4 regions of the Devosia sp. SL43 genome follow, and region 1 is predicted to be linked to each of the others. Evidence: predicted binding sites of a transcription regulator. Region 1 holds the regulator's gene; each other region holds the start of a gene.

What was found. Region 1 encodes LexA, which represses DNA repair genes until DNA is damaged. Its sites were predicted from a motif close to TGTTCNNNNTGTGTTCNG; they were not measured.
Region 2: IM737_RS18095 (PA0069 family radical SAM protein) is a predicted target of LexA. The motif match lies at 2,255-2,272, and genes of this name have one in related genera.
Region 3: IM737_RS15965 (DNA recombination protein RmuC) is a predicted target of LexA. The motif match lies at 3,276-3,293, and genes of this name have one in related genera.
Region 4: ssb (single-stranded DNA-binding protein) is a predicted target of LexA. The motif match lies at 2,352-2,369, and genes of this name have one in related genera.

What each region holds. Positions count from the first base shown of each region.
Region 1 covers NZ_CP063401.1:542,300-547,555, forward strand. Annotated here, with positions in the region: gene moaC (cyclic pyranopterin monophosphate synthase MoaC) at 1-34, shown strand, start outside; gene IM737_RS20915 (molybdopterin molybdotransferase MoeA) at 31-1,233, shown strand; gene lexA (transcriptional repressor LexA) at 1,338-2,051, shown strand; gene IM737_RS02680 (DUF2155 domain-containing protein) at 2,096-2,524, opposite strand; gene IM737_RS02685 (NADH:ubiquinone oxidoreductase subunit NDUFA12) at 2,535-2,918, opposite strand; gene IM737_RS02690 (DUF4037 domain-containing protein) at 3,111-4,187, shown strand; gene IM737_RS02695 (APH(3') family aminoglycoside O-phosphotransferase) at 4,202-4,996, shown strand; gene IM737_RS02700 (MFS transporter) at 4,996-5,256, shown strand, end outside.
Region 2 covers NZ_CP063401.1:3,693,961-3,699,216, reverse strand. Annotated here, with positions in the region: gene IM737_RS18105 (NAD(P)-dependent alcohol dehydrogenase) at 1-360, shown strand, start outside; gene IM737_RS18100 (MDR family MFS transporter) at 414-1,901, opposite strand; gene IM737_RS18095 (PA0069 family radical SAM protein) at 2,343-3,491, shown strand; gene IM737_RS18090 (hypothetical protein) at 3,536-3,718, shown strand; gene IM737_RS18085 (HAD family hydrolase) at 3,715-4,401, opposite strand; gene IM737_RS18080 (phosphotransferase family protein) at 4,495-5,256, shown strand, end outside.
Region 3 covers NZ_CP063401.1:3,250,653-3,255,908, forward strand. Annotated here, with positions in the region: gene IM737_RS15940 (hypothetical protein) at 1-239, shown strand, start outside; gene IM737_RS15945 (hypothetical protein) at 259-840, shown strand; gene truA (tRNA pseudouridine(38-40) synthase TruA) at 837-1,574, opposite strand; gene fmt (methionyl-tRNA formyltransferase) at 1,575-2,495, opposite strand; gene def (peptide deformylase) at 2,677-3,192, opposite strand; gene IM737_RS15965 (DNA recombination protein RmuC) at 3,318-4,736, shown strand; gene IM737_RS15970 (hypothetical protein) at 4,802-5,256, shown strand, end outside.
Region 4 covers NZ_CP063401.1:291,946-297,201, reverse strand. Annotated here, with positions in the region: gene IM737_RS01435 (GGDEF domain-containing protein) at 383-1,420, shown strand; gene ssb (single-stranded DNA-binding protein) at 1,606-2,136, opposite strand; gene IM737_RS01425 (LysE family translocator) at 2,458-3,102, shown strand; gene uvrA (excinuclease ABC subunit UvrA) at 3,322-5,256, shown strand, end outside.

The DNA of each region.
Region 1 (5,256 bases):
CGGCGGCAAGTCTGGCGACTTCGTCCGCGCATGAGCCTGCTCCCGGTCGACGACGCCATCGCCGCCATTCTTGACCGAGTGCCGACGTCGCAGGCGGAGACAGTACCGCTGACCGAAGCCATCGGCCGCGTCCTGCTCGAGCCCGTCATAGCCACCCACGACCAGCCCCCCTTCAATGCCAGCGCCATGGACGGCTACGCCATGCGCGCCGCCGATGTGGTGGACGGGCACCGCCTCGCCGTCATCGGCACCTCGCAAGCCGGCATGGGCTTCGAGGGCACCGTCGAGCCCGGCCTGGCCGTCCGCATCTTCACCGGCGCGCCGCTGCCAACCGGCTCCGATACCGTGATCATGCAGGAAGAAGCCCGCGCCGCCGACGGCTTCGTCAGCTTCACCGCCCCTGCCCGCCTTGGCCACAGCGTCCGCCCTAGGGGTAACGACTTCGCTACCGGTCAGGAACTGCTCGCTGCCGGCACCCGCCTCACCCCCATGCAGATCGCCGTGGCCGCCGCCGCCAATGCCGCCCACCTCACCGTCGCCCGGCGGCCGCGCATCGCCATCCTGGCCACCGGCGACGAACTCGTGCTCCCCGGCTCCCCCCTCGGCCCCGACCAGATCGTCGCCTCCAACAGCATCGGCCTCGCGCCGCTCCTCGCCCCCTATGCGGAAGAGATCGTCGACCATGGCATTGCCCGCGACGACCGCGATCACCTCCGCGCCAAGTTGACCGCCATCTTCGCCACCGAGCCCGACATCGTCATCACCACCGGTGGCGCCAGCGTCGGCGATCACGACATCGTCCAGCAGCTGCTCGTCGAACTGGGAGTCGGCGTCGATTTCTGGCGCATCAACATGCGCCCGGGCAAACCGCTGATGTTCGGCACCCGCGGCAAGACGCTGATCTTCGGCCTGCCGGGCAATCCCGTCTCGGCCCTTGTCACCGCCCATGTCTTCATCAAGCCGGCTTTGCGGCACTGGCTGGGCCATGCCGAACCGCAAGCCTGGCAGTTGCCGCTGGCCAGCCCGACGCCGCCCAACACCGCCCGCCGCCACTTCATGCGCGCCCAGCTCGTCCACACGCCCTCGGGCCCCGAGCTGCAGCCCATCTCCCAGACCGATAGCGGCCACACCTCGTCCCTAGCCCATGCCGACATGCTGATCGTCCAGCCGGAAAACGATCCCGGCCAGGCCGCCGGAACGATCGTCGAAGCCCGCCCCATCGACGCCTTCTGATATCGGCGGCATCTACTACGCGGTGTTTCTTGGGATATTGCAGAACATAACTAGAACAAGTATAACTGTTCTGCCTACGTTCCGATTCTCTCCCCGAGGGGCCCATGCTAACGCGCAAACAACACGAGCTGCTGATGTTCATCCACGAACGGATGAAGGAAAGCGGCATCCCGCCATCGTTCGACGAGATGAAGGATGCGCTCGATCTGGCGTCCAAGTCGGGCATTCACCGGCTTATCACGGCGCTGGAAGAACGCGGCTTCATCCGACGCCTGCCCAATCGGGCGCGAGCCCTCGAAGTGGTGAAGCTGCCGGACTCGATGAACCCGTCGCTCGGCGGCCGCAAGGCGCGCTTCGAGCCATCGGTGATCGAAGGCAATCTGGGCAAGGTGGCGTCACCGCCATCCCGCGTGACATCCATGGACGACTATGCCCGTCCGATCGCCATTCCGGTCATGGGCCGCATCGCGGCCGGTACGCCGATCGAGGCCATCCAGACCCATTCGCACACCATCATGGTCCCACCCGAAATGCTGGGATCAGGCGAACATTATGCGCTCGAAGTGCGCGGCGACTCGATGATCGACGCCGGCATCTTCGATGGCGACACCGTGCTCATCAAGAAGCAGGACGCTGCCTCGACCGGCGAGATCATCGTCGCTCTCGTGGATGATGAGGAAGCCACCCTCAAGCGCCTGCGCCGCAAGGGCAATACGGTTGCCCTCGAAGCCGCCAACCCGGCCTACGAAACCCGCATCTTCCCGCCTGATCGGGTCAAGGTCCAGGGTCGGCTGGTCGGGTTGCTGCGCAAATATTGATGTAGAAAGGCAAGGCCACGCACCAGCGTGGCCTTTTTGTTTGCCTAGTCCCGCGCATCCGGTGGCGGCACGTCTGAACTGACCTTGCACTCGATCAGCCACACATCATAGACGGCATGGTCGACCGCATTCAGCGCCGGGCTGTCGGCGAACATCCAGCCGGTGAAGATGCGCCTGGATGTGCCGGTCAGGCTGCGCTGGTCGACTTCAAGAAAGGCCGACACACGCTGGGTCTCGGTTGGCGGGCGGCTGTAGCAGGCCCGTGGCGTGATCTCGAGCGCGCCGAACAGCACCGTCTCATCGATATAGACATCGAAGCGGGTGATGCGGCCGGTGATCTTGTCGAGGCCGGCAAAGGTCGCCACCGGGTTGGCGATCGGCTGCGCCATAATGGGAACGACAAGGCCAGACACCGCCAGCGCTGCCGACAGCGCCAGGCCCTTCAGCATTGAAAACGGGGCGATGCGGCGCAAGGCGCCGTCCTTATTCCGGCGACCAGGCGTCGTAATCGCCGGTCACGCGCGGGCGCTCGCCGGATTTGAGCAGGCTGCCTTCCGGGCGATAGGCGGCGGCCGTACCGGTCAAGTTGGCCTCATGCGGCTTTTCCCAAGCCTTGGCGACATACTTGGCCTGGCTGGGAACGACGTCCGTGCGGTGGTGCATCCAGCCGTGCCAGCCCGCGCCAATGGTCGAGGCATCGGCATAGCCGGCATAGGTCACATAGCGCCGGTCGGCCTTGCGATCCTGGTAGTATTTGTTGCCGAACTCGTCGCTGCCGACATAGTCGCCGAAGCGCCAGATCCACAGCCGCGTCCCCCAGGTCTGCCCGCTCCACCAGGAGAAGATTTCAGTGAGGAACTGGGTGATACCGGATTTGGCCAATTGTCGATTCCGCCGTCGAGATATTCGAGTTGAGGCGGTTTAGCATGGTCGCTCCCGTCAGCATAGGGCCGCCGGGATGGTGTGATCCGGAAATCATGCCTGCAATCTCAGTCGCCCCATGACCTTGGCCGGTACGGTCAAGTCTGCGACAAGGCAACACGCACCTGGGAGGCAATGATGCAGGGTATCGAGCTGTCGCGCCACTTCTACGTCGATGTCGTCTGCCCATGGCTCGACGCAGCTGCCCCTAACCTCCAGCATGCGGCCGCGCTGATCGGCTACGGTTCAGAGCTCCTCGGCTTTGACGACGAGATGTCACAGGACCACAATTGGGGCGCCCGGGTGCATCTCTTCCTCTCGCAGGATGACTTCGATGTGCATGCCCATCGCTTGGTCGATGCTTTCACCACCGAGGCGCCCAGGCAGTTTATGGGCGAGCCGATCCAATGGCGCAGTCGGCCCCATCCCGCGGCCAGCGGACGCTGGGCCGCAGGCGCGGTAGAGCACGGCCTCGAAATTCACACCATCGAGGCGCGCCTTGCCGGGGGTCTGGCCCTTGAGTCCGTGGATTCGATCACGCCGCTGCAATGGCTCGGCCTGTCCGAGCAACGCCTTCTCGGCTTCACGGCGGGTGCCGTCTTTCATGACGATGGCGACCGCCTCGGCAAGGTCCGTTCGGCCCTGTCCTACTTTCCCCGCGACATCTGGCTGTACAAGATCGCCTGCCAGTGGCGCCGCATCGGCGAAGAGCAGGCCTTCGTGGGCCGCACGGGCATGGTGGGAGATGAAATCGGCTCCCGCGTCATCGCGGCCCGCCTGGTGCGTGATGTGATGCGCATGGGCTTTCTGCTTGATCGTCGCTATGCGCCCTACCCCAAATGGTTTGGCAGCGCATTCGCCAGGCTGCCCATTGCGACGACCCTGTCGCCCCTGCTGGAACGCGTCCTGGTGGCGCCCGACTGGCAGGAGCGCGGCGAGGCCCTGGCCGCCGCTTACCTCGCCTTGGCGAACCGCCAGCGGGCCGACGGCATCGGTGATGTGTTTGAGCCGGTCATTGGGCCGTATCACGAGCGTCCCTTCGCGACGATCAACGTGGACGAGATCGGCGCGGCGACGGCAAGACCAATCGAGGATCCCTTCCTCAAAGCCCTCCCCATTGTCGGCTCATTGGACCAGGTGACGGACCTGACGCCTGTGATCGAAGACCCGGCCGGCGCACAACGGATGATGCATGCTCTGCTTGGCCCTTCTTGAGGGGAAATAGTTTGATGGGGACCGATTCCATCGTTCGCCTCGCCCCTATGTTGCCAGCCCGGCTGGCGCATCTGGCGGACTGGTCCTGGCATCAGGTCACGCTCGGCCGCTCCGATGCGACCGTCTGGCGCGCCGACAAGGGTGACGATCGGGTGTTTCTCAAGATTGCACCAATCCACCTGCTGAGCGAGATGCCCGGCGACATTGCCCGGCTGCAATGGCTGGCCACCGCCACGACCATCAAGGCGCCCCGTGTTCGCGAGGCCTTTGATGCGGATGGCTGCCACTGGTTGCTGATGAGCGCCCTGCCCGGCAGCGACCTCAGTCAATTGTCGGACCGGCCCGATGATCTGATCCTAGCCTTGGCGAGCGGCCTTCGCGCCCTGCACGACCTCGACATCGCCACCTGCCCCTTCGATCACGCCCTCGATGCCAAACTTGCAGCCGGCGCTGCCAATGTCGCTGCCGGGCTCGTGGACGAAACCGATTTCGACGACGCCTTCGACGGCTGGACCGCAACGGCCGTGCTCGACTGGCTGCTGGCACACCGACCCGCCGCCGAAGACCTCGTCGTCTGCCATGGCGATGCCAGCCTGCCCAATCTTATGGCCGATGGCGCTAACCTCACCGGGATCATCGACTGCGGCCGGCTGGGCGTTGCCGATCGCTGGCAGGACCTAGCCATTGCCTGCCGCAGCATCATCTGGAATTGCGGCCAGGAGCATGTCGCCCCGTTCCTGGCAATCTACGGCGCAGCCTGGGACGAAGACCGCTACCGCTACTATTGCGCGCTCGACGAGCTGTTCTGATGGCGATGCGGCGGTTCCTCGGCACCTACTACGCCTATGTGTTCCTCTTCGACTTCATGCTGGCCTACGCCATCTACACGGCCTTGTTCGAGCTCAAGGGCATATCGATTGCCGAGATCGGCATGCTGCTGGCCTTCTGGTCGGCGTCGGCCATCGTGCTCGAAATGCCCTCCGGCGCACTGTCCGACCATTTCGACCGACGCGTGCTGCTGGTCATCGCGCCGCTCCTCAAGGCGTTGACCTTTGTCTGCTGGGGCGTC
Region 2 (5,256 bases), 1.1 Mb from region 1:
GAGCAATTCGACGTCATCGTCGACACGATTGGCAATATCTCGCTGGGCCAGTTCCGCCGGACCACCACGGCAAGCGGCATACTTCTGGCCGTCGATGGCGGGGGTACGGCATTCCTGCGTGCAGCCTGGACCGGCCTGTTCGGGAGCCGCAAGGTGATCGCCGCAGTTTCGGAGGACAAGCAGGCCGATCTTGAGAGCGTCCGCGACCTCGTCGCCGCCGGCACGTTGCGGCCGACGATCGATAGCCGCTACCCGTTCGACGAAATCGTCAAGGCGCATGCCCGGGTGGATAGCGGACGCAAGCGTGGGGCGGTGGTCGTCATCATGGCAGAAGCGCAGACGGCCCTGCTTAGAGCCTGAGTCCAAAAAAACGGCGCCCCTAAAGGCGCCGTTGCAGTTGGCCGACCTGGAGGTCAGTGGCCGTGGCTCATTCCGCCGCCTTCGGGCTTGCGGATGAAGAAGGCGGCCACGATCGCGAAGAGCGAAATGATGGCGCCGACAAGGAAGGCGAGACGGATGCCGCCGGCCAGGGCCTCGACCGGGTCGATACCCTCTGCGGTCAGGGCTGCAGTGCGGATGGTCATCAGGGCGATGAACAGGGCAATGCCTGCCGCACCGGCCAGCTGCTGCACCGAACCGAGCACGGCAGATGCATGGGAGTAGAGCTCCATGCGGACCGAACCCATCGACGAGGTGAAGACCGGCGTGAAGATCAGCGCCAGGCCTATGCTCAGCACAATATGGCCGGTCATGAGTGCCCAGACCGACGTATCCTGACCAACTGTGGTCAGCGCCCAGAGCACGGCCGAGACCAGGATGGTACCCGGTACGGCCAGCACGGTGGGACCGACACGATCGAACCAGCGGCCGACGAATGGACCCATCAAGCCCATGATCAGACCGCCCGGAAGCAGCAGCAGGCCTGTCTGCAGCGTATCGAGGCCCACCACGTTCTGGGTGTAGATCGGCAGCAGGATGACGGTGCCGAACAGGGCCATCATGGCGATGAGCATCAGGCTCACCGACACGGTATAGTTGCGCGACTGGAAGACGCGCAGATCGAGCAGCGCCTTGTTGTCGTTCTGCAGGCCGAGCTGACGCCAGACGAATGCGGCCATGGCGACGACGCCAAGGGCAATCGGCGCCCAGAGCGGAATGGCAGAGGGGGTGTCGGGATGAGCAAAGCTCTCGCCGAAGCTGGAGAGACCGTAGATCAAGCCGCCAAAGGCCAGCGCGGAGAGAACGACCGACAGATAATCGAGCGGCGCATAGCGGGGGGTGGTCACGTTCTGGATCTTGCGGAAGCCCAGGACCAGCGCACCGACAGCGATCGGCAGCACCAGGATGAACATCCAGCGCCATTCGAGATTGGCCAGGATGAAGCCACCAATGGTCGGGCCGATAGCGGGAGCCACCGACATAACGATCGAGATATTGCCCATGGTCTTGCCGCGAGCTTCGGCGGGAACCAGCGTCATGACGGTCGTCATCAGCAGCGGCATCATGATGGCGGTGCCCACCGCCTGGATCACGCGGCCAAACACCAGCAACTCGAGGCCAGGCGAAAGGGCGCAGAGCAGCGTACCCAGCGAGAAGATCGACATGGCAAGAATGAAGATCGGGCGGGTATTCATGCGCTGCAGCAGAAATCCGGTGATCGGGATGACTACGGCCATGGTCAGGAGGAACGCCGTGGTGAGCCACTGCGCGGCACTGGCAGTCACGCCCAAGTCGTTCATCAGGTGCGGGATAGCCACGCTCATGATGGTCTCGTTGAGGAAGACCACGAAGGTGGAAACAAGCAGCAGGGCGATAACCAGCTTGTTGCGGGCAGCATCGCTTTGGCTGATCGGTGGAGTGGCGACCAGATCGGCGTCAAAAGTCGTTGCGTCGGTACTCATGGTGTTTCCCTCAACCTTGAATTGGTGTGTCGCCGAGACGACGAACGGCGTCGGCGAACTTCGACGTCACTTATGAAAAAATTCTGCGACAGGCTGTGTCAGCAGGTTGGTTAAGCTACAACTTCAGTAAGTCAGCTATCGGCGCGGGGTCAATAGTAAATTATTGACTTAAGCATTATTGGCCAAGCGCGCCCAGCGAAAGGCCCGCCTGTTTAGGCCCAGCGGTGGTTTGCGTCCAGCCGCACAAACGCAATTCTGCCTTGCGAAATCGTGTTTTTGGCCCTTCAAGTCACGCTCTGGCATGCCCATATGAGTGCCAGGCGTCGGAGGCCCGACCGACCTGCCGTTCTACTAGTTCTTGTTTTGTTCTCCTAGAACTGCTACATCCTGATCACGTTCTGCAGTCACGATTCGACTGCGACGCGCCGGCAGGAGAACACCATGGCCCTCTATCAGGCCCCGTCTTTCGAAGCCCTGGAGAAACTCAGCCGCAGCCGCGACGCCGATCTGGCGCGCCGCGAATTGCTCGATCCGGACCGCATTCGCGGTCGCGGTGCACAGTCCAACATCAGCGGGCGTTTCGAAAAGCAGACTCGCGAGCGTTTCGATGACGGCTGGGACAATGTGGAGCCGCTCTCGATCTTCGAGACGGTCGAGCATGTCGAGCGCGCCAAGACCATCATCACCACCAATGACAGCCCGGATATCGGCTTCGAGCGCTCGATCAACGCCTATCGCGGCTGCGAGCACGGCTGCTCGTATTGCTTCGCCCGGCCTACCCACGCTTTTCTTGGCCACTCAGCAGGCGTCGAGTTCGAGCGCGATATCTATGTGAAAGTGAACGCGGTCGAGGCGCTGCGGGCAGAGCTCGGCGCCAAGAGCTACAAGGTCAAGCCCATCGCCATGGGCACCAATACCGACCCGTACCAGCCGGCCGAGCGCAAGCACAAGCTGACGCGCGGCATCCTCGAAGTCATGCTGGAGACACGCCACCCGGTGATGATCACCACCAAGTCAGCCCTCATCATTCGCGATCTCGATCTCCTCAGCGAACTGGCCAAGCTGGGACTGGTCAAGGTGGCGATCTCGATGACCTCGATGGACCACAAGCTCAGCCGCAAGATGGAGCCCCGCGCCTCCTCGCCGGCCAAGCGGCTCGAAGCCATTCGCCTGCTCAGCGAAGCCGGCGTACCAACCGCGGTATTCGCCTCGCCGATGATTCCCGCCATCAATGATATGGAACTGGAGCGCATTCTCGATGCGGCCAAGGCGCAGGGCGCGCTCAGCGCATCGATGATCCTGCTGCGCCTGCCCGGCGAAGTGCGCGATATTTTCCGCGAATGGCTGTTGCGCCATTTTCCCGATCGGGTGCGGCATGTGCTGACGCTGGTACGCGATACGCGCGGCGGCAAGGATTATGACTCGCGCTGGGGCGTGCGCATGACGGGCGAAGGCCCCTATGCAACGCTGCTGCGGCAGCGTTTCGACAAGGCGCGTGAGCGCTACGAGCTCGATGCCAAGCTGCCCAGCCTGCGCAACGACCTGTTCGTCGCGCCCCGCCTCGAGGAGAGGCAGATGAGCCTGTTCTAGCCGCCGCTTCGCGCTATGCTGCGTCCGGCTTGAAGGGGGCAGTCATGAGCGACAACCACGGAATTCCGCCGCAACCGTCACGATTGCGGCGTTCGCCGGCCGGATGGGCGATGTTTGCGCTGTGGGTGGCGCTGGCCATCGGCTTGATCTGGCTCGCCTTCAACCTGCCGCCCGGCGCATGGGCTTTCCTGCGCGGGGTATTCAGAGTGATCGGCGCGTTCACCTAGGCAGCGGCGCTCTTGGATACCTTGGCTTGGATGAAGGCCAGCAGAGCCGGATCGTCGTAGCCGTCGGCCGACATGGTGGCGCCAGCGACGAGCATATCCTCGTCGCGCAAGCTGGTGCGGATTCCGATCGTCGCGATGCCCGCTGATGTGGCTGACGTGATGCCAGTACGGGAATCCTCAAAGGCCACCGAATGCTCCGCGCTGGCGCCAAGCAGGCGCAGGCCTTCGAGATAGGGCAGAGGATGCGGCTTGCCGTGGGCCAGTTCCTCGCCGATCACGACGGCACGGAAACGGTGGGTAATGCCGAGGCCAGTTAGAATGAGCTCGGCGTTGGCGCGCGGAGCGTTGGTCACCGCCGCCATAGGCAGGCCGGCAGCATCGGCCAGATCAAGCAGCGCGAACAGGCCGGGAACGGCGTGGATTTCGGTCCGCGCCAGATCGCGGAACAACTCTTCCTTCCCGCGCATCACCGCCATGCCTTCTTCCGGCGACAGGTGAGGCACGAAGCGGCGTGCGATGGCCTCGTTGGCGAGGCCCTGCAACTCCAGCGCAAAGCGCGGCTTGTCGAAATGGTGGCCATAGGGCTCGAAGGTCTGGTTGAAGGCCCTCAGGTGCAGCGGATCGGTATCGGCCAGCGTGCCATCGATATCGAACAGCAGGGCGGCGCCGGGCTTGGGGATCATGAGGGGTTCCAACGGGGAGGGGCAGACGCTAGACCGAATGGCCGGCGCGGAACCGACACCAAAAGTCCCGCCCGGTCAATCGTGGAGGATGCAATGCCGGTATCTCCTTTTGGCCGCGACGCCCTGCGCGACATCATCGTCGACCGGTTTTCCGAACACGCGGATGCTGAGTTCACCCTGCTGTCGGAAGGCTGGGACAGCGTCGCGGTGGACGTCGATGACCGGTGGATCTTCAAGTTTCCACGGCATGCGCGTGGCGAAGCGGCCCTGCGGCGCGAGGCCGGCATTCTGGCATTGGTCAGAGCGGCGGTGCGGCTGCCGGTGCCGAACCTGGAGCTGTTCGACCGCCCGCAGATCTTTTCACGCCACGCCAAGATTGCCGGCGAGCATCTCGTTACCGCCCAATACAACGCCCTGCCCCCGATCGCCCGCCATCGCCTCGGCGAAGCCCTGGGCCGGTTCTACGCGGAACTGCACCAGATCGAACCGGCGGCGGCCGAGGCGGTCGGGATCTTGCCTGCTGAAGAGTGGATGGACGCCGACGACATCGAGCGCCGCATAGCGCCAGTCCTGCCTGAAGCGCTCAAGCCGTTCGCCGACGCCACTCTGGCCGAGTGGGCCGACCTGACGCCCGATCCGCTGGGCACCATCTACGGATTCTTTGACGGGCATGGCTGGAACATGGCCTTCGACCACGCCGCGGGCAAACTCAATGGCATCTATGATTTCGCCGATTCCGGCATCGGTCCGCTGCATCGGGAATTCGTCTATTCCAGCTTCATCTCGCCCGAACTGACCGAGCGCATCATCGGCAGCTATGAGCACCTGACGGGGCGACACATCGACCGGCGACGC
Region 3 (5,256 bases), 1.5 Mb from region 1:
TGGTGCCCGGCATCTTTGCCCTCACCGCATTCCTCATCGCCGAGGGTCTGCTCGCCATGATCGGCGGGCCGGCGGTGATGCTGGCCTGGCTGGCGCAGGGCTACCTGCTCTATCGCCTGGCGCGCGTCGCCACGAGCTGGAACGTGGGTATTGCTGCCGCATTCGCAGTTTTAAGTGTCGTCCTGCTTGTGGCATTGCGGTTGGGGCTCTACATGCTCTCCAACGCCGCCGCCATCTGAACCACCGAGCGTCCCGCCCTTGGCCCAGCCAAATTCGACACTTTTTGATGAACTGAAGGCGGCAGCCCGTGGCTGCTTGGCCTTGCTGGTGGGCGACCGTCAGTCCTCAAGTTATTTCGACTTCAGCCTGCGCGGCCTTGTCGGCAGCTTCATCGCCTTCCTGCTGGTCACTCTGGCCACGGCCTTCCTGCTGCCGCTGCTGCTGGGTGGCGTCAATCCGCCCGGCGAAGCGACGCGCGGCATCATCAGCACGCTGCTGCTGCTGGCCGTCAAGGATGGTGCCGCCTGGCTGTTCCTGCGCCAGAACGGGCGGCTCGACGGCTTCGTGCCGCTATTGGTGGCCGACAACTGGGTCAACGTGTTTGGTGCCATCATCGGTGCCATCGTTGCGGCAGTGGCCGGTCCGAGCGATATCGTGCTGCTGGGCATGGGCCTGATGGTGATCATTATCGAGGTCAATATCGCCCGGCTGATCGTCACCCTCAGCGCCTGGCAGATCGCCATTTTCATCGTCATCCAGCTCGTCGCTTCGAGCGTTGGCGTCTTCCTTCTCTTCGCCTTCGGCATACTGGTCCTGCCCGAAGCGCCGCTGCCGGCCTAGTAGTCCACCTGCGTCAGATAGAGCCCCGACGACGGCGCCATGGCGCCGCAGCGCCGCCGATCCTTGGCATCGAGCGCAGCCCGGAAATCGGCCGGCGACCACTTGCCCTCGCCCACCAGCCGCAGCGACCCCACCATCGAGCGCACCTGATGATGCAGGAAACTGCGGGCGCTGACGCTGGCCACGATATGGTCCAGTTCTCTGCGGACCGAGAACCTGTCCAAAGTCCGCAAAGGCGATTTGGCCTGGCATTCCGAAGAGCGGAATGTGGTGAAGTCATGTAGGCCCACGATTAGACTGGCAGCATGGTCCATGGCTGCGGCATCCAGGCTCTTGGGAATGTGCCAGACATGATCGCGCTCGATCACGGGCGGCGCCCGGCGCGTCAGGATCCGATATTCGTAGTGACGCGTCTTGGCAGAAAACCGGGCCTCGAAATCCTCACCCACGGCCTCGACGTCGAGCACCGCCACCGGCGCCGGCCGCAGGTGGTAATTCAGCGCTTCGCGAATGCGGAACGGGTCCCATTCCCGGCTGAGGTCGACATGCGCCACCTGGCCCAGCGCATGCACACCGGCATCGGTTCGGCCCGCCGCTTGCGTGGTGACAACCTCGCCCGACATGGCAGCGATCGCCTCTTCCAGCGCCTGCTGCACACTGGGCCGCTCGCTCTGGCGCTGCCAGCCCGAGAAAGGCGTTCCGTCATATTCAATGGTGAGCTTGTAGCGCGGCATCTAGCGCACGGTTTGCGGCAGGCTGCCCGCACCGCGCAGGAACGTCGCAGCATCCATGGCGCCCTTGCCCTCGCGCTGCACCTGGGTCAGCCGCACGGCACCCTCGCCGCAGGCGATGGTCAGGTCGTCGAGCAGGGTCCCCGGCTCACCCGGTCCTTCGCCCATGGTCGAGCGCAAAGCCTTGACCCGCACCGGCTTGCCGGCGAGTTCGATTTCGAACCAGGCACCGGGGAAGGGCGACAGGCCGCGAATGTGGTTGTGCACGTCCTGCGCCGGTAGCGACCAGTCGATCCGCGCTTCGGCCTTCTCGATCTTCTTGGCGTAGATCGTGCCGTCTTCGGTCTGCGGCGTGAAATCGAGGCTGCCGCGCTGCAGTGCCGCCAGAGCCCGGCCCATCAGGTCGGCACCGAGCCGCATCATCACGTCATGCAGCTCGCCGGCCGTCATGTCTGGACCGATGGGGATGACCTCGCCGACTGCCACCGGTCCGGTATCCAGACCCTCTTCCATCTGCATCACCATCACGCCGGTTTGCCTGTCGCCGGCCATCACCGCGCGCTGGATCGGCGCCGCACCACGCCAGCGCGGCAGCAGCGAACCATGGAGGTTGAGACAACCATATTCCGGCGCATCAAGGATCGGTTTGGGCAACAGCAGCCCATAGGCGACCACGATGGCCAGTTCGGCGTCGTGGCTGGCAAAGACGATCTGCTCGGCCTCGCCCTTGAGCGACTTGGGGGTGAACACCGGAATGCCGAACCCTTCGGCCGCCAGATGCACCGGCGACTTACGCTCTTCCCGCCCACGACCGGCTGGCTTGGGCGCGCGCGTATAGACCGCTACGACCTCGTGCCCGGAGGAGACAATTTCGGTCAGCGTTGGAACGGAAAAGTCGGGCGTACCCATAAAGACGATGCGCATGGGTAAACTACTCCATCTACCCCTCTCCCCTTGCGGGAGAGGGTGCCCGAAGGGCGGGTGAGGGGTTTGGCCCCGGCCCTTGCCTAAAATCGCTCCACCGGAGCGATTTTTGCGGCGCGAAGCCCCTCATCCGGCGCTGCGCGCCACCTTCTCCCGCAACGGGAGAAGGAAAGGTCCGTGACTAACCAGCAGCCCGCTTGGCCTGCTTGTCGAACTTCTTGATCACCCGGTCGCGCTTGAGGCGGCTGAGATAGTCGATATAGAGCACGCCATCGAGGTGATCGAGTTCGTGCTGGATGCAGACGGCCAGCTTGCCCTCGGCTTCCTTGGTCACTTGCTCGCCATCGAGGTTGGTGTAAGTCACCGTGACCTCGTTGGGCCGCTCGACTTCGTAGTACAGCTCGGGGATGGACAGGCAACCTTCCTCGGTCACCTGCATCTGCTCGCCAAAATGGGTGATCTCGGGGTTGATCAGCACCATCGGTTCGGGCGTCTCGCCTTCCGGCGCCAGGTCCATCACCACAATGCGCTTCATCACCCCGATCTGCGGCGCAGCCAGGCCAATGCCGGGCGCGTCATACATGGTGTCGAGCATGTCCTTGGCCAGCGTCTTGATCTCGTCATCGACCTCGATGATCGGATCGGCGACGGCGCGCAGCCGTGCATCGGGAATGACGAGAATGGGGCGAACAGCCATGGCGAAAGGTCCGGCGGAAAGGGATTTGCCTCTCGATATGGTATTTCCGCGCCTGCGGTCAACTCTTGTGGATCGCCACAAAAGAGAACATTATGCGAACACCCGAATCGCATTAGTCTGGCCTGATGGAAAATGTGCTCTTTATCCTCGGCGACTATCCCGTAACGCAGCTGCAGGCCGCCATTGGCGGTGGCGTGCTGGTCGGGCTGCTGCTGGTCATCATCCTCATCGTATCCATGCGCGCCAATGCGCGGCGCGCCGCTGAGGCCGCTGCGCAGATGGCCGAACAGGTACGCACCAGTTTCACCGATCAGATTGCCGAGCGCGACCGCCGCATCGCCGAGCTCGACCATCAGGTTCGGGTCGAGCGCGATCGCGGTGCCGACCTGCTTGATGTGGAGCGCGAAAAGGGCGCGGAGTTGCTCGCCCAGCTATCGGCGCTGCGCGCCCGTTTTGACGAGCAGACAAAGCAGTCGGAAGAGAACCTGGCGCGCTTCCTCGGTGCCCGGCAGCAGATGACCGACGAGTTCAAGGCCATTGCCGGCGACGTGCTCAAGTCGCATAGCGAGACCTTTTCCAGGCAGAACCGCGAGCAGGTCGATACGCTGCTCAAGCCGCTGAACGACAAGATCGTCGAATTCCAGTCCGGCATGCTGACCGATCGTGCCACCATGGCCGAACAGATCCGCGCGCTTGCCGCGAGCAATCTGCAGATCACCACCGAAGCCAACAACCTGACTCGTGCGCTCAAGGGCAATTCGCAGACCCAGGGCGCCTGGGGCGAGATGATCCTCTCGACCATCCTTGAACGCTCGGGCCTGCGTGAGGGCGAGCAGTTCATTACCCAGCAGAGCCACACGGGCGACAACGGCTCGCGCGTTCGCACCGACGTCGAAGTGCTGATGCCCAACAACGATAGGCTGGTCATCGACTCCAAGGTCTCCCTCAACGCCTTCGAGGCCTATACCAGCAGCGACGAGGAAGACAGGACCCTGCATTTGCAGGCGCACATCAATTCCATCCGCACCCACATCAAGACGCTGGGCGACAAGTCCTATCACCGCCATTCCGGAAGCAAGATGGACTATGTGATGATGTTCGTGCCCATCGAATCCGCGCTGGCTACAGCCATCCAGGCTGATGCGGGCCTTGTCGAATTCGGCATGAGCCGCGGGGTCATGCTGACCACGCCGACGACGCTGATGACGGTGCTGCGCACTGTCAGAAACGTCTGGGACATCGAAAAGCGCCACCAGAATGCCGAGCAGATCGCCGAGCGCGCCGGCGCGCTTTACGAGAAGGTCGTTGGATTCCTCACCACCATGGACAAGGTCGGCACCAATCTCGACCGGGCACAGCAGACCTTCGCCGATGCCAAAAACCAGCTCGCCTCGGGAAAGGGCAGTGTCGTCCGCCAGGTCGAAATGCTGCGCGAACTGGGCGCCAAATCAAGCAAGCCGCTGCCATCGGGCTGGGACGGCAGTGCCGAGGAACGCCAACCGCAATTGCGGCTCGTCGGCGAGGAGCCGGGCGACCTGTCCTGATCACGTGCATCGAACCTCTCTGCCCGTGCCGCGTTGTGATGGAGCAACGAGCATGGGAGACGAGAATGGCTCAGCATCACGACCATCACGGCACCATGGTGCCGCAAGACACCAACTTCGATAATGCCGACCAGCCGGGCATCGCCCAGCCCTACACGCAGAGCGAGATCGAGGAGCTGCTGTACGGTGAAGATCGCCCCGCCAGCGAGCGGCTGGCGCGTCTGCGGGAACTGCGCGACGAAACCTCGATCCGCGAGAGCGGTGATTGGGGCGATCAGGACCCTGCCGCGATGCTGGACGAGCTGGATCGCGCCATCGACGAATTGAGCGCCACCATCGCCAATGGCGACGACAATGAGGACTATGCCGGCCTCGCGACCAACTTCGACAACGATCCCAGCGATCGGCTAGACGCGCTGTCCCCCGACGACGTCGATGCCCGACACGCCATCGAAAGCGATGATGAGTTGGATGAGGACGACGAGCTCGGTCCACTCGACGAAGCCGAATGGGACGAGGG
Region 4 (5,256 bases), 250 kb from region 1:
GCGGCAGTCCGCTTGTTTTTTGTGGAAACACAAAGTGTTAACTGCGGGCGCGATAGCGTAACCGGGATGCCAACCACGAGTTTCGGTTTTGAGCAGCCTCGGTATTAATACGGTCAGTGCTGTTCCGGTCACGGCCGAAAACCCGGCGACTAGTCCTGCTTGGGCGGGGCTGGACCGACTGCGCCGACTGCTCGGCGTGGATAGCGCCGCGATTACCCGGCACAGCGCTGACCGTAAGCACCTGGTGGCTTCGTGCGGTTCAGACTGGGACCTGTCCAAATGGCAGACAAAGGCCGTTGCGGAGCAAGTACCGCTCGTCATCGCCGACACAGCCATCGACGATCCCTCCCCAAACTCACCCCGATTTTATGCAGGTATTCCGATGGTGGGCAGCGACGGCGCGCCGCTGCTGCTGAGCCTGGCCGACCGGCGCTCGCGCAGCGCCGCCATGGCCCATCGACTGGCCGCATTGGCCATCGATGTCACCAGCCGCTCGACGATTGCCCGCTTGTCATCCAGGCTTGCGCAGAACGCGGCGCGCTCGGACTACCTGCGCCGGCAATTCGACCGGGCCTCTGCCACGGCCAAGATCGGCATCTGGGAATGCGATCTGTCAGACGGCAGCCTGACTTGGACCAATGGCGTCTATGACCTGTTCGAAATCCCGCGCGGCTCCGCTATCGACCGCCAAACGACCCTTGCCTGCTATGCGCAGCAATCCCGCATTGCCATGGAAGCGGCGCGCGCGCACGCCATCGCCACCTGTACCGATTTCAGCGTCATCGCCGAGATCGTCACCACCAAGGGCAAGCGCCGCTGGATGCGGCTGACCGGGGCGGTGGAGGCGGAGAACGGCGTAGCCGTACGCATTTTTGGCATGAAGCAGGACATTACCGAGGAAAAACTGCTGGCGGATCGCACTCGCTACCTGGCCGAGAACGACGTGATGACAGGCCTCGCCAATCGCAGCCAGTTCCAGAACCATCTGGATGATCTCGATGGCCGGCTACGTGGCCGCGCCATCAGCGGCCTGCTGCTGATCGACCTCGATGGCTTCAAGCAAGTCAACGACACGCATGGCCATGCCCTGGGCGACGAGTGTCTCAAGGAGGCCGCGATGCGGCTGACCCAGTGCTGCGGCAATGTCGAACTGGTGGCGCGCATCGGCGGCGACGAATTCGCGGTGCTGACCGGTGCCGGATTGATGCCGTCCGATGTCGAAACGCTCGCCGAGACTATCGTCGATGCCATCGGTCGACCGCTGGTGCACGGCGGCCACCGCATAGAGCTGGGCGCCTCAGTTGGCGTCGCCCACAACACGGGCGGGACGTCCGAAGATCTGTTCCGCCGGGCCGACATGGCACTATACGCCGCCAAGGGCGCTGGGCGGAACACGAGCCGGGTATTCCGGTCGGCCTAGGTTGATTGCCACGCCCTCATGGTTTCGAGGCGCTGAAGAAGCGCACCTCACCATGAGGGCTGTTGATAGTTCGGAGTATCAGTAGTCCTCATGGTGAGGTGCGAGCCTCGAACCACGAGGGCGTGGCAAGAAGCGTAACCTCCACAAACAAACGGGCCGCTTTCGCGACCCGCTTCTTCCACTCCCTAGAACGGGATATCGTCGTCCATGCCGCCGGGCTCGAAGGCCGGGGCGTTGGCGCGGGGACGCTGGCCGCCGCCATTGCCGCCACCGCCATTGTCGCGAGCGCCGCGGAAACCGCCGCCACCGCCATTATCGACACCGCGGAAGCCGCCGTCGCTATCGCCGCCGCCCTGCCCCTCGCCGCGACCGTCGAGCAGCGTCATGTTGGAGTTGAACCCCTGCAGGACGATCTCGGTAGAGTATTTGTCCTGGCCGGACTGATCCTGCCATTTGCGCGTCTGCAACTGCCCTTCCAGATAAACCTTGCTACCTTTCTTGAGATAGCTTTCGGCCACCCGTGCCAGCCCTTCCGAGAAGATCACCACACGGTGCCACTCGGTCTTTTCACGGCGCTCGCCGGTATTCTTGTCTTTCCAGTTTTCGGAGGTGGCGATCGAGAGATTGACCACCTTGCCGCCGCTGGGAAGGTTGCGCACTTCGGGATCAGCCCCGAGATTGCCCACCAGGATGACCTTGTTCACACTGCCTGCCATGGCGAAAATTCCTTTCGATTCAGTCCCGGTCTGCCTTGGGTCGCGGGACGCTTACTTACGGTTGCGCAAGACCCCTGCCCGCCCACAGCGCGGACCATTTGCATTGGCCTTGTCGAGATGCCCCATCTTAGCCTGTCCCGAACCCGGGCGCGCGTTGGATCAGCACGTTTTGAACACCTAAGAAGCCGGCCAGCGCCTTCAAGTCACCCACTGTATGTTCATGTTATGTTCTGTGTCAATCACGATCCCGTCAGGTTCTACTGACATCGCCTGTCAGCAGGGCTGGTCGACAGCATCGGTACACGCGAGGAACCGGAACGTATGGGCTATAGCGAAGCATTGTGGATCTATCTCGTGCTGCTGTTCGGCATCATCGTTGTGCCCGGCATGGACATGTTCTTCGTCATCGCCAACGCGCTGACGGGTGGCCGCCGGGCGGGCTTCGCCGCAGTCGGCGGCATCATGCTGGGCGGCGCGGTGCATACCCTGTTCGGCGCCATCGCTGTGGGCGTGCTGACGCAGCTGCCCACCATGCTGTTCCAGGCGATGATCCTTGTTGGAGCCGCCTATATGGCCTGGATCGGCTGGACGCTGTTGCGCAGTTCCATCACCGTCGACAGCATCGGCCAGACCAAGAGCCGTTCCGACTGGGTCGCCTTCCGCCAGGGGCTGGTCACCTGCCTGCTCAATCCAAAAGCCTATCTCTTTGTGCTGGCCGTCTTCCCCCAATTCATCCGCCCGGAATATGGACCGATCTGGTCGCAGGCGCTGGTGATGGGCATCATGACTGTTACCATGCAGTTCGTCATCTATGGCGGCCTGGCGCTGGCCGCTGGCAAAGGCCGCGACGCGCTGATCGGTAACCCACAGGCGACCATTTGGATCGGTCGAGGCGCTGGGGCATTGTTCATCGCGGCGGCTCTGTTCACCGCCTGGCACGGGATCACCCAGCATGTCGGCCCTTGACCGAATCTGCATTGTTCCACTTATGTTCCAAAGCGCGTTTGGTGTTTTGGAAATGGCGGGCGGACACGCTAAGGTGACACGAGCGCCGGGCGGCCATGCGCGTGGCCTGCTTGCGGCAAGGGCTCGCCCGACCTATTTGTGTGAGCCTCCAGCCCTTATGCAATCTGCACTTTCTGCCGCCGTGCCGCCATCGGGCGCACCGAGCCATGGACTGATATGATGAAGACGCCAAAGCCCAGCCAGAACCGTGAACTGATCGTGCGCGGCGCCCGCGAGCACAATCTCAAGGGCATCGACATCACGCTGCCGCGCGACAGCCTCATCGTCATGACCGGCCTCAGCGGCTCGGGCAAATCCTCGCTCGCCTTCGACACCATCTATGCCGAGGGGCAGCGCCGCTACGTCGAGTCGCTGTCGGCCTATGCCCGCCAGTTCCTCGAAATGATGCAGAAGCCCGATGTCGAGCATATCGAGGGCCTCTCGCCCGCTATCTCCATCGAGCAGAAGACCACCTCGCGCAATCCGCGCTCGACGGTTGGCACCGTCACCGAGATTTACGACTATTTGCGCTTGCTGTTCGCCCGCGTCGGCGTGCCCTATTCGCCGGCCACGGGCCTGCCCATCGAAAGTCAGACTGTCAGCCAGATGGTCGACAAGACCCTTGAACTGCCGGCCGAGACCCGCATCTACCTGCTGGCGCCGATCGCGCGTGGCCGCAAGGGCGAGTACAAGAAAGAACTGGCCGACCTGATGCGCAAGGGCTTTCAGCGCGTCAAGATCGATGGCGAGTATCATGAGATCGAGGATGCCCCTGCCCTAGACAAGAAGCTCAAGCACGATATCGAAGTGGTGGTCGATCGCATCGTCGTCGGCCCAGATATTTCCGGCCGCCTGGCCGAAAGCTTCGAAACGGCGCTGAAGCTGGCCGAAGGCATCGCGCTGATCGAATTCGCCGACGAGAAGAACGAGGATGGCACGCCGCGCCAGATCACCTTCTCGGAGAAGTTCGCCTGCCCGGTGTCCGGCTTCACCATTGCCGAGATCGAGCCGCGGCTGTTTTCGTTCAACAACCCCTTCGGCGCCTGCCCGGTCTGCGATGGTCTGGGCACCGAGCAGAAGATCGATCCAGACCAGATCGTGCCCGATGCGACCCTCTCGATCCGTGACGGCGCCATCCTGCCCTGGTCCAAGACATCAGCGCCCTATTACCTGCAGACCTTGCAGGCGGTGGTGAAGCAGTATGGTGCATCTACCGGTACCGCCTGGAGCGACCTCCCCTTCGAGGTGCAGCACGCCGTGCTCTACGGCACCGGTAAGACGCCGGTGAACTTCGTCTATGACGATGGCCTGCGGCAGTACAAGACCACCAAGCCATTCGAGGGCGTCATCGGCAACCTTGAGCGCCGCTACAAGGAAACCGAGAGCGCTGGCATGCGCGAAGAGATCGAAAAGTTCATGTCGGCCAAGCCCTGCGTGGCCTGTGGCGGCTATCGGCTGAAGCCGGAATCGCTGGCGGTGAAGATCGACGGGCTGCATGTCGGACAGGTCACCGAGAAGTCGATCCGCGCGTCGCTGGCGTGGTTCGAAGCGCTGCCGGCCAAGCTGACGCCGAACCAGATGACCATCGGCGAACGCATCCTCAAGGAAATCAACGAGCGCCTGCGCTTCCTCATCGACGTCGGCCTCGACTATCTCACCATGGCCCGCAATTCCGGCACCCTGTCGGGCGGCGAAAGCCAGCGTATCCGGCTGGCCAGCCAGATCGGCTCGGGACTGACCGGCGTGCTCTATGTGCTCGACGAGCCGTCCATCGGCCTGCACCAGCGCGACAATGCCCGCCTGCTCGATACGCTGCAGCGGCTGCGCGACATCGGCAATACGGTGATCGTGGTCGAGCATGACGAAGATGCCATTATGACCGCCGACTATGTGGTCGATATCGGTCCGGGGGCTGGCGTGCATGGCGGCCATATCGTCGCCGAGGGTACGCCACAGGACATTCTCAACCACCCCGACTCGTTGACCGGCAAATATCTCTCCGGCCGTATGGGCATTGCCATGCCGGCCGAACGCCGCGAGGGCAAGACGGGCAAGGCGCTTTCTGTGAAGGGCGCCACCGGCAACAATCTCAAGAATGTCTCGGTCGATGTGCCG